2 linked regions of the Amycolatopsis sp. NBC_01488 genome follow. The protein of the gene in region 2 binds, or shares a complex with, the protein of the main gene of each other region. Links are inferred from orthologs where the notes say so. Each region holds a gene or a part of one and is shown on either strand. Other genes may lie near its edges. The genes, in order: rpsJ and nusB.

What was found.
Region 1: the proteins of nusB (region 2) and rpsJ are in contact, whole or in part, in a solved structure (PDB 3D3B), measured with the Escherichia coli proteins. The link is inferred for Amycolatopsis sp. NBC_01488 from one-to-one orthologs.

Annotation. Positions count from the first base shown.
Region 1 is NZ_CP109434.1:1,662,624-1,668,326, reverse strand. Bases 1,058-3,874 are described here. They hold rpsJ (30S ribosomal protein S10), read left to right. Parts: upstream 1,058-2,221; coding sequence 2,222-2,527; downstream 2,528-3,874. Other genes in these bases: rplD (50S ribosomal protein L4), read left to right, coding at 3,212-3,874; rplC (50S ribosomal protein L3), read left to right, coding at 2,559-3,215; tuf (elongation factor Tu), read left to right, coding at 1,058-1,812. Outside these bases: fusA (elongation factor G), read left to right, coding at 1-487; more of tuf, read left to right, coding at 619-1,057; more of rplD, read left to right, coding at 3,875-3,901; rplW (50S ribosomal protein L23), read left to right, coding at 3,898-4,209; rplB (50S ribosomal protein L2), read left to right, coding at 4,225-5,061; rpsS (30S ribosomal protein S19), read left to right, coding at 5,080-5,361; rplV (50S ribosomal protein L22), read left to right, coding at 5,391-5,703. UniProt on the Escherichia coli protein: Involved in the binding of tRNA to the ribosomes. Part of the processive rRNA transcription and antitermination complex (rrnTAC). The complex forms an RNA-chaperone ring around the RNA exit tunnel of RNA polymerase (RNAP).
Region 2 is NZ_CP109434.1:8,857,190-8,863,048, reverse strand. The notes cover bases 1,998-4,970. They hold nusB (transcription antitermination factor NusB), read left to right. Parts: upstream 1,998-3,242; coding sequence 3,243-3,698; downstream 3,699-4,970. Other genes in these bases: pyrR (bifunctional pyr operon transcriptional regulator/uracil phosphoribosyltransferase PyrR), read left to right, coding at 4,672-4,970; bldD (transcriptional regulator BldD), read right to left, coding at 3,934-4,422; efp (elongation factor P), read left to right, coding at 2,680-3,243; OG738_RS41600 (M24 family metallopeptidase), read left to right, coding at 1,998-2,635. Outside these bases: OG738_RS41610 (beta-xylosidase), read left to right, coding at 1-497; OG738_RS41605 (B-4DMT family transporter), read right to left, coding at 761-1,483; more of OG738_RS41600, read left to right, coding at 1,547-1,997; more of pyrR, read left to right, coding at 4,971-5,271; OG738_RS41575 (aspartate carbamoyltransferase catalytic subunit), read left to right, coding at 5,268-5,859. UniProt on the Escherichia coli protein: Part of the processive rRNA transcription and antitermination complex (rrnTAC). The complex forms an RNA-chaperone ring around the RNA exit tunnel of RNA polymerase (RNAP).

The sequences.
Region 1 (5,703 bases), 7.2 Mb from region 2 along the record:
CGTGCCGCGGGAGTACATCCCGTCGGTCGACGCGGGCGCGCAGGACGCGATGCAGTACGGCGTCCTGGCCGGCTACCCGCTCGTCGGGTTGAAGTTCACCCTGTTGGACGGTGCTTACCACGAGGTCGACTCTTCGGAGATGGCGTTCAAGATCGCCGGTTCCATGGCGATGAAGGAAGCCGCGAAGAAGGCCGGCCCGGTGATCCTGGAGCCGATGATGGCGGTCGAGGTGACCACGCCCGAGGACTACATGGGTGACGTCATCGGTGACCTCAACTCCCGCCGTGGTCAGATCCAGGCCATGGAGGAGCGTGCGGGCACCCGCGTCGTGAAGGCGCTGGTCCCGCTGTCGGAGATGTTCGGCTACGTCGGCGACCTGCGGTCCCGCACCCAGGGCCGGGCGAACTACTCCATGGTGTTCGACTCCTACGCCGAGGTTCCCGCGAACGTCGCGAAGGAAATCATCGCGAAGGCGACGGGGGAGTAAAACCCCTCACCGCGCGCGGGCATTAAGGGACTCTCCTGAACGTCCGCTAGCACCGACGAAGGAACATTCGGAGGGCAGCAGCCACGCTGCCCTCCGAGCACAAAGCGAAATCAGTCCAGGAGGACATTCCAGTGGCGAAGGCGAAGTTCGAGCGGAGCAAGCCGCACGTCAACATCGGGACCATCGGTCACGTCGACCACGGCAAGACCACGCTGACCGCGGCGATCACCAAGGTTCTGCACGACAAGTACCCGGAGCTCAACGAGTCCCGGGCGTTCGACCAGATCGACAACGCGCCGGAAGAGAAGCAGCGCGGCATCACGATCAACATCTCGCACGTCGAGTACCAGACCGAGAAGCGTCACTACGCGCACGTCGACGCCCCCGGTCACGCGGACTACATCAAGAACATGATCACCGGTGCCGCTCAGATGGACGGCGCGATCCTCGTGGTCGCGGCGACCGACGGCCCGATGCCGCAGACCCGTGAGCACGTGCTGCTCGCCCGCCAGGTCGGCGTGCCCTACATCGTGGTCGCGCTGAACAAGGCCGACATGGTCGACGACGAGGAGATCCTCGAGCTCGTCGAGCTCGAGGTCCGCGAGCTGCTGTCCTCGCAGGAGTTCCCGGGCGACGACGCTCCGGTCGTGCGCGTCTCGGGCCTGAAGGCCCTCGAGGGCGACGCCAAGTGGGGCGAAGCCGTTCTCGAGCTGATGGCGGCCGTCGACGACAACGTGCCGGACCCGGTGCGTGAGCTCGACAAGCCGTTCCTGATGCCGATCGAAGACGTCTTCACCATCACCGGCCGCGGCACCGTCGTGACCGGTCGTGTGGAGCGTGGCGTCGTGAACGTCAACGAAGAGGTCGAGATCGTCGGCATCAAGGAGAAGTCGCAGAAGACGACTGTCACCGGTGTCGAGATGTTCCGCAAGCTGCTCGACTCGGGCCAGGCGGGCGACAACGTCGGCCTCCTGCTGCGCGGCATCAAGCGCGAGGACGTCGAGCGCGGCCAGGTCGTCGTGAAGCCGGGCACCACCACCCCGCACACCGAGTTCGAGGGCCGGGTCTACATCCTGTCCAAGGACGAGGGCGGCCGGCACACGCCGTTCTTCAACAACTACCGCCCGCAGTTCTACTTCCGCACCACGGACGTGACCGGCGTCGTGACCCTCCCCGAGGGCACCGAGATGGTCATGCCGGGCGACAACACGGACATCAGCGTCGTGCTGATCCAGCCGGTCGCCATGGACGAGGGTCTGCGCTTCGCCATCCGCGAGGGTGGCCGGACCGTCGGCGCGGGCCAGGTCACCAAGATCAACAAGTGATTTAGACGCCCCTCCCGGGGGCAATACACCCCCGGGTCAGGGGCGTCAAATCACGTGTGCGACACTATTCAGGTTGCTCGTCCTGGGGCGGCCGATTCCTGCGGGGGTCCGGCCGCCTCGGTGCGAGTGGCCACGGTCCGCCGAGCTCTTCCTTCGGGTTGCAGGCGAGCGGGCAAAGGCGGTGAGACGACAGTGCTCGCAAGAGCGTGCCGGCTCATAGCCTCCTCACGTTGAGGAAGACCAGGCAAGACGACGATCCCGCGGGATCCGTCTGTGCGTCGGGCGCGACACGCCCGACCGCGTGGACCGGGGACAGGGCCGTTGAACTGCGGAAACCCAGCGCCAGGTGGCAACACCGGGCCGGGTTTGTGAGATAGCGGCACGAGACGACAAGGAACGAGCAGCCACCATGGCGGGACAGAAGATCCGCATCCGGCTCAAGGCCTACGACCACGAGGCGATCGACACCTCGGCGCGCAAGATCGTGGAGACGGTCACGCGCACCGGCGCCCGGGTCGTCGGGCCGGTGCCGCTGCCCACCGAGAAGAACGTTTACTGCGTCATCCGCTCGCCGCACAAGTACAAGGACTCGCGCGAGCACTTCGAGATGCGCACGCACAAGCGTCTGATCGACATCCTCGACCCGACGCCGAAGACGGTCGACGCGCTCATGCGCATCGACCTGCCGGCGAGCGTCGACGTCAACATCCAGTAGCGGCTGGCGAGCGGCGGAGAGTAAGAGACTCATGTCTGACAGGCAGATGAAGGGCATCCTGGGCACCAAGCTCGGCATGACCCAGGTCTTCGACGAGCAGAACCGGGTTGTCCCGGTCACCGTCGTGAAGGCCGGACCGAACGTGGTGACCCAGGTTCGGACCCAGGACAAGGACGGCTACACGGCCGTGCAGCTGGCGTTCGGCGCGATCGACCCGCGCAAGGTGAACAAGCCGCGCACCGGCCACTACGACAAGGCGGGCGTGACTCCGCGCCGCTACCTTGCCGAGCTGCGTACCACCGACGCCGAGACCTACGAAGTCGGCCAGGAGATCACCGCCGAGGTGTTCGCCGCCGGCGTCGAGGTCGACGTCACCGGTACGAGCAAGGGCAAGGGCTACGCGGGTGTCATGAAGCGCCACGGCTTCAAGGGCCAGGGCGCGAGCCACGGTGCCCAGGCCGTGCACCGCAAGCCGGGCTCCATCGGTGGCTGCGCCACCCCCGGCCGCGTCTTCAAGGGCCTGCGCATGGCGGGCCGGATGGGCAACGACCGGGTCACCACGCAGAACCTGACCGTGCACGCCGTGCGTGCCGAGGACGGCCTGCTGCTGATCAAGGGCGCCGTGCCCGGTCCCAAGGGCGGCCTGCTGTTCGTGCGCAGCGCCGCGAAGGGTGGTAACTCCGAATGACAAGCGTCGAGCTGAAGACCCCGGCCGGTAAAGCCGACGGCACCGTGGACCTCCCCGAGGAGATCTTCGACGTGCAGGCCAATGTCGCGCTGATGCACCAGGTGGTGGTGGCCCAGCAGGCCGCCGCGCGCCAGGGCACGCACGACACGAAGACCCGTGGTGAGGTCTCCGGTGGCGGCAAGAAGCCGTACCGGCAGAAGGGCACCGGCCGTGCCCGCCAGGGTTCGACCCGCGCGCCGCAGTTCGTCGGCGGTGGCGTCGTCCACGGCCCCACGCCGCGTGACTACTCGCAGCGCACCCCGAAGAAGATGAAGGCCGCCGCCCTGCGTGGCGCCCTCTCCGACCGGGCCCGCGCCGGCCAGCTGCACGTCGTCACCGAGCTGGTGACCGGCGAGAAGCCGTCGACCAAGGCCGCCAAGACCGCCCTCGCCGCCGTCACGGCCGCGAAGCGCGTGCTCGTGGTGCTGCACCGGGACGACGAGCTGAGCTGGGTCTCCCTGCGGAACCTGCCCGAGGTGCACATCCTCTGGGCCGACCAGCTCAACACCTACGACGTGCTGGTCAACGACGACGTCGTGTTCACCAAGGCCGCGTACGACGCGTTCGTCGCCGGCCCCGTCCGCGGTAAGAGCGTCAAGGCTTCCGCGCGGTCGGGCGAGGTCACGGAAGGGAGTGACGAGAAGTGAGTTCGGTCGCCATTCCGGACCCCCGCGACATCCTGCTCGCGCCGGTCATCTCCGAGAAGTCCTACGGGCTGCTCGAGGACCACAAGTACACGTTCATCGTCCGCCCGGACGCCAACAAGACCCAGATCAAGATCGCGGTCGAGAAGGTGTTCGGCGTCAAGGTGGTCAGTGTCAACACGGCCAACCGCCAGGGCAAGCGGAAGCGGACTCGCGCGGGCTTCGGCAAGCGCAAGGACACCAAGCGCGCCATCGTGACTCTTTCGCCTGAGAGCAAGGCGATCGAGATCTTCGGCGGACCCACCGCGTAAAGGACTGAGCTGACAATGGGCATCCGCAAGTACAAGCCGACGACCCCGGGTCGTCGCGGTTCGAGCGTCTCGGACTTCGCCGAGATCACCCGCTCCACCCCGGAGAAGTCGCTGCTTCGTCCGCTGAGCGGTTCGGGCGGTCGCAACTCGTCCGGCAAGATCACCACCCGGCACAAGGGTGGCGGCCACAAGCGCGCTTACCGCGTCATCGACTTCCGTCGCAACGACAAGGACGGCATCCCCGCCAAGGTCGCGCACATCGAGTACGACCCCAACCGGTCCGCTCGCATCGCGCTGCTGCACTACGCCGACGGCGAGAAGCGCTACATCATCGCGCCGGAGAAGCTGAAGCAGGGCGACACCGTCGAGAACGGCCCCCGGGCCGACATCAAGCCGGGCAACAACCTGCCGCTGCGCAACATCCCGGTCGGCACCGTGATCCACGCGATCGAGCTCCGCCCCGGCGGCGGCGCGAAGATGGCGCGGTCCGCGGGCGCGAAGGTGCAGCTCGTCGCCAAGGACGGTCCGTACGCCCAGCTGCGTCTCCCCTCGGGCGAGATCCGCAACGTGGACGTGCGCAACCGCGCCACGGTCGGCGAGGTCGGCAACTCCGAGCACGCCAACATCAACTGGGGCAAGGCCGGCCGCAACCGCTGGCGCGGCAAGCGCCCCACGGTCCGTGGTGTCGTCATGAACCCGGTCGACCACCCGCACGGTGGTGGCGAGGGCAAGACGTCCGGTGGTCGTCACCCCGTCAACCCGAACGGCAAGCCCGAGGGGCGCACGCGCCGGCGCAAGCCGAGCGACGCCCTCATCGTCCGCCGCCGGCGTACCGGCAAGAACAAGCGCTGAGCAGGGAGGTAGAACAACATGCCACGTAGCCTCAAGAAGGGCCCGTTCGTGGACGACCACCTGCTCAAGAAGGTGGACGCGCTGAACGAATCGGGCAAGAAGACCGTGATCAAGACCTGGTCGCGCCGCTCGACGATCATCCCGGACTTCCTGGGTCACACGATCGCCGTGCACGACGGCCGCAAGCACGTCCCGGTGTTCGTCACCGAGGCCATGGTGGGTCACAAGCTGGGCGAGTTCGCCCCGACGCGGACCTTCAAGGGTCACATCAAGGACGACCGCAAGTCGCGCCGCCGCTGAGCGGGCACGAAACCAGACAGGAAGTAGCGATGAACGCCCAGAACGACGTGACGACCGAGGCTGAACTGCCTACGGCGTACGCGCGGGCTCGCTTCGTCCGGGACTCGCCGACCAAGGTGCGCCGGGTGATCGAGCTCATCAAGGGACGTAGCGCCGCCGACGCCTTGGCCGTGCTCCGGTTCGCCCCGCAGGCGGCCAGCGAGCCGGTCGCGAAGGTGCTCGCCAGCGCCGTGGCCAACGCCGAGAACAACCTTCAGCTGGACCCGGACACGCTCTGGGTCAAGAACGCGTACGCCGACGAGGGCCCGACCCTCAAGCGGATCCGCCCGCGGGCCCAGGGCC
Region 2 (5,859 bases):
CGCCGCTGTCGTCGGCCGACCCGTGCGACCGGGTGCCGCTGGACGTCGTGCGCGCCACCGTGACCGGCGGTGCCGGCGCGCCGACCGGCCTGCGGCACTTCGGGCTCGACCTGCTGGGCAGCCAGGCCTGCGCGAACCCGGGCCGGGTGGCCGCGACGTTCGATGGCGTGACGATGCCGTCGCCGGACCGCACGATGGACCTGGTGCGTGCCGGCCAGCGGGTCCGGGTCGACCGTCGGACGGTCGCCGCGGCGCTGGCCGGCGAGTTGCTGGAGAAGGAGCCGCCCGAGGTGGCGGCGCTCCCGGTGGCGACGCGGCTGCGTTCGGGCGCGGAGGCGGTCCAGGCACCGGACCGCGGCCTCGCCCTGCTGCTCGACGACCGCAGGCTGTGGCCGGTCCCGGACCCGGGAATCACGGCCGGCAACGGCTCGGCGGCCCGCCCGGTGACGCCCGCCCAGTGGGACGCCTTCCCGAAGGGCAACTCACTGGTCGGCTGACGCCGGAGCAGGCTCGGGCGACAAGGGCGCGAGCGGGTCGCTCGTCAGCGGTGGGGCTCGGTGACGCGATGGCGGGCTCGGTTGTCGACAGGCGAGCAGGTCGCTCCGCGGCGGTGGAGTCTCGGCCGACGCGGGAGATTGCCGGCCGAGCGGATGACGCGAGCGGGCGGCCGCGGGTCGCTCGTCAGCGGGCCGGGACCAACGCGGCGCGCCAGGTCAGGCGAGCACCACCGGCGCTGCTGGGAAGCGTCGTGCCGCGCGAGTCATGCGCGGGTATCCCCGCTGCGCGGGCGAAGCCGGGGCGACGGTCGGGGTGAGGATTCCTCCCCGGGCGGCCGCACTCCGCGGCGCGGCCGGGGTGAGGGTTCGTCGCCGGACGGCCGGACCCGGCGCGGCTGTGGCGACGGTTCCTCGGACGCCCGGACCTGGCGACGCGGCTGCGGCTGCGGCGACGGCTCCTCGGACGGCCGGACTCCGCGGCGCGGCCGCGGCTGTGGCGACGGCTCCTCGGCCGACGCCCGACCCCGGCCGCGCGGTCGCGGCGAAAGCGCAGGCGCAGGCGGAAGCACTTCCTCGTCGTCTTCGTCCGCCGGGCGCGGCCGGCCGATGCGGCCGCCCACGAACAACCCGAGCCCAGCCGGCACCAGCACCAGCAACGCCGAGAACGCCGCCCCGCCGGTGAGTGCTCCGCCCAGCTCGGACACGCCCGTCTGGTCGACGAACACCGCGCGCCCGATCACGTACAGGATGCCCGACACCACTCCGGTCACCAGCGCCGCGATGAACCACGCACGGCCGCGGTCGGGGAGGCCGCGCCACGCGTCCAGGGCGCTCCACAGCGCCGCCGCTCCCACCAGGACCGCCAGGGCCACCGACGTCATCAGCGTCTGGTCCGTCGGGTGGTACACGGCGTACTTGGCCAGCAGCGTCAGCGCGACACCGTGGAGCACCGCCATCCCGAGTCCGCGGATCACCCAAGCGCTCATCCTGCGGAGTGTAGGCCAGGTTACTGGCGAGTCGCCCAGCAAGCGCCCACTACGCTGGGACCCGTGCCTGAAACCCATGGACGACGCCGGGCGGCGCTGCGCGGGCTGCTGACCGAAGCCGGTGTCGACGCGCTGCTGGTCACCGATCTGCTCAACATCCGCTACCTCACCGGGTTCACCGGCTCGAACGCCGCCGTGCTGCTGCACGCCGAGGGCGACGGGAAGACGCTCTTCTGCACCGACGGCCGCTACACGACCCAGTCCGCCGCCGAGGTGCCCGACCTGGCCAAGGTCGTCGACCGGGCCAGCGCCGCCGCGCTGGTCGCCAAGGCCGCGAAGGACGCCAAGACCTACGGGCGCGTCGGCTTCGAGAGTCAGCACGTCAGCGTCGAGGAGTACGAGTCCCTCAAGAAGGTAGTCGCCCTCGAACGGACCCCCGGCCTGGTCGAGCGGCTGCGCGAAGTGAAGGACGAAGGCGAGATCGAGGCGCTGCGCCAGGCGTGCGCCGCCGCCGACCGGGCGCTGGAGGACCTGCTCGCCGCCGGGGGACTGCGGCCGGGCCGGACCGAGCTGGACATCGCCCGTGACCTGGAGAACCGGATGCTGGAGCACGGCTCGAGCGAGCCCAGCTTCTCGTCCATCATCGCCGCCGGCGCACACTCGGCCATCCCGCACCACCAGCCGACGCACGCCGAACTCAAGCGCGGCGACTTCGTCAAGCTGGACTTCGGTGCGACGGTCGACGGGTACCACTCCGACATGACCCGCACCTTCGTGCTCGGCGAGCCCGCGGACTGGCAGCGGGAGGTGTACGGCCTCGTGCACGCCGCCCAGGCGGCCGGGGTCGACGCGGTCGTGCCCGGCGCCGAAGTGTCCGATGTGGACGCCGCGGCGCGGAAGGTGATCGCGGACGCGGGGCACGGCGAGCACTTCGCGCACGGTCTCGGCCACGGCGTCGGCCTGCAGATCCACGAGGCGCCCAGCTTCGCCGCGACGGGCGTCGGTACACTGTCCGCCGGTATGGCGGTCACCGTCGAGCCCGGCGTCTACCTCGCGGGGCGCGGTGGCGTGCGCATCGAGGACACGCTCGTCGTGCGGGCTGGGGAGCCCGAACTCCTCACCCTGAGCACCAAGAACCTCGTGGTCGTCTGACAGCGGCCCCGAACCCGAAGATCGACACAGGAGACTGCAAGCTCGTGGCCACCACCAACGACCTGAAGAACGGGCTCGTCCTCAACCTCGAGGGCCAGCTGTGGACCGTCACCGCGTTCCAGCACGTCAAGCCGGGCAAGGGCGGTGCCTTCGTGCGCACGACGCTCAAGCACGTGCTCACCGGCAAGGTGGTCGACAAGACGTTCAACGCGGGCACGAAGGTCGAGACGGCCACGGTCGACCGCCGGAACATGACCTACCTGTACAAGGACGGCCAGGACTTCGTGTTCATGGACGGCGACACCTACGACCAGATCACGGTCCCGGCCGAGGTCGTCGGCGACAACGCGAACTACATGCTCGAGAACACCGAGGTCCAGGTCGCGGTGCACGAGAACGAGCCGCTCTACGTCGAGCTCCCGACGTCGGTCGAGATCATCATCCAGCACACGGACCCGGGCCTGCAGGGCGACCGCTCCACCGGCGGCACCAAGCCGGCGACGCTGGAGACCGGCGCGGAGATCCAGGTCCCGCTGTTCCTGTCCACCGGCGAGAAGATCAAGGTCGACACCCGCGACGGCCGTTACCTGGGCCGCGTCTCCAGCTGATGCCGACTTCGAAGCCCCACCCCAACCGCGGCGGCGCGATCAGCCGGCGGCAGGCACGCCGCCGCGCGGTGGAAATGCTGTACGAGGCCTCGCAGCGCGACACCGACGCGGTGACGCTGCTGGCCGACCGGGTCGGCGCGACCGAAGTCGACCCGATCGGGGACTACACGATCAGCCTGGTCGAGGGGGTCACCGGCCGAAAGGCGCAGATCGACGAGCTGCTGGCCGAGCACGCGCAGGGCTGGACCCTGGAGCGGATGCCGAAGGTCGACCTCGCGGTGCTGCGGGTCGGGGTCTACGAGCTGCTCTGGGCCGCGGACGTGCCGGACCCGGTCGCGATCGACGAGGCCGTCGGCCTGGCGAAGGAACTGTCCACGGACGATTCGCCGCGGTTCGTCAACGGCGTGCTGGGCCGGATCGGCACGATCGCCGACCGCCTCCGCGCGGTTCTGTAGAGCCCGCCTGGCCCCCCGGTCAGGCGGTTCCGGTCAAGGTGACCACGACCGGGGTCCGGGGGCTTGCCCCCGGGTGGGGCGTGGGGGCTGCGCCCCCACAAAACACGGCGAAGTGAGCGCGGCTCGCGCTTTCCGCGAGCAGGGCTCGCCCCCGAACGAGCCCCCCGACGAGTCAGTGAGCGTCTCCGGTGCCCCACCGGGGAACGCTCACTGCGTCGGTTTCGCGCACCGGCAATCAGTCCTCCTTGGAAGGACGCGCTTCCGGGGGCAGCACGCCCCAGTCGATGAGCTGCTCGGTCAGCTCGCCCGGGGTCATGTCGTAGATGATCGCCAGCGACCGCAGGTCCTCGGTGCGGATCGAGAGCACCTTGCCGTTGTAGTCGCCGCGCTGGCTCTGGATCGTCGCCGCGTAGCGGGCCAGCGGGCCCACCTTTTCGGCCGGCAGCTGCTGCAGGCGCTCGAGGTTGATCACGATCTTGGTGGCGGGCTCCGCGCCGGAGGGGACCCGGCCCTCGGGCAGCAGCTCGACCACCGGCACGCCGTAGAAGTCGGCCAGCTCGGCCAGCTTCTGCACGGTGACGGCACGGTCGCCACGCTCGTACGAGCCGACGACGACGGCCTTCCAGCGCCCACCGGACTTCTGCTCGACCCCGTGCAGGGACAGGCCCTGCTGCTGGCGGATCCCGCGGAGCTTGGCCCCGAGCGCCTTGGCGTAATCGCCCATCTGGTCGTTCTCCGTTCTCCACCCCCTTCCCGGTCGGGGTGACCGGTCCAGGGGACTCTTCGAGTCGAATACTCAGAGTAATGGTTACGCATTGTTGTCACCAGGTCAAGCGCGAGCTTGCCGCGAATCACGCCACACCACCCGTAAGACTGAGCAAAGTGCCTGCTACTGTCGGTGCGAAAGCCCCGACCAGCAGGGGAACAGACGTCCTTTAAGGACCCGTCCGGTGAGGCGGGGAAGGAGTCCGCAGTGTCGTCACGTCCGCGTGGCGCGGCTGGTTCGGCCGGGGAGCGCGAGCTCCTGACGGCCGGCGATGTCGCGCGCACGATCGCCCGAATGGCCCATCAGGTCATCGAAAAGACCGCGAACGGTGCGGAGAGCACTACCCCGCCCGTGTTGCTCGGGATTCCCAGCCGCGGCACTCCGCTCGCGAGCCGCCTGGCCGACAAGATCGGCGAGTTCTCCGGAGTCCGGCCGCCGACCGGCGCCCTCGACGTCACCCTCTACCGGGACGACCTCCGCCGCCGCCCGCCGCGCGCGCTCGAACAGACGCAGCTGCCCGCCGACGGCATCGACGACCGGGTGGTGATCCTGGTCGACGACGTGCTCTTCTCCGGCCGCACGATCCGGGCCGCGCTCGATGCCCTCCGTGATCACGGCCGTCCCCGCGCGGTGCAGCTGGCCGTCCTGGTCGACCGCGGTCACCGCGAGCTGCCGATCCGCGCCGACTACGTGGGCAAGAACGTGCCGACCGCGCGCACCGAGGGCGTGTCCGTCCTGCTGGCCGAGATCGACGGCCGGGACGCCGTCCTGCTGCGTCCGTCCGAAGCTGCTGGAGAGGACTCGTGAAGCACCTGCTCGCCACCGACGGCCTGGACCCGGCGGTCGCCACGGCCGTGCTCGACACCGCGGACGAGCTGAAGCACACGCTGCTCGGCCGCGAGGTCAAGAAGCTGCCGACGTTGCGCGGCCGCACGGTGATCACCCTGTTCTACGAGAACTCGACCCGCACCCGGGTGTCGTTCGAGATCGCCGGGAAGTGGATGAGCGCCGACGTGATCAACGTCTCGGCGTCCAGTTCCTCGGTCAACAAGGGCGAATCCCTGCGTGACACGGCGTTGACGCTGGCCGCCGCGGGCGCCGACTGCGTGATCGTCCGGCACCCCGCCAGCGGCGCCGCCCAGCGGCTCTCGGAGTGGCTGGCCGAGCCGGGCACGTCGGTGGTCAACGCCGGCGACGGCACCCACGAGCACCCGACGCAGGCGCTGCTCGACGCGGCGACGCTGCGGGAGCGGCTCGGCTCGCTCAAGGACCGCCGGATCGCCATCGTCGGGGACGTCCTGCACAGCCGCGTCGCCCGCTCGAACATCCACCTGCTGTCGGCGCTTGGCGCGGAGGTGGTGCTGGTCGCGCCGCCGACGTTGCTGCCCTACGGCG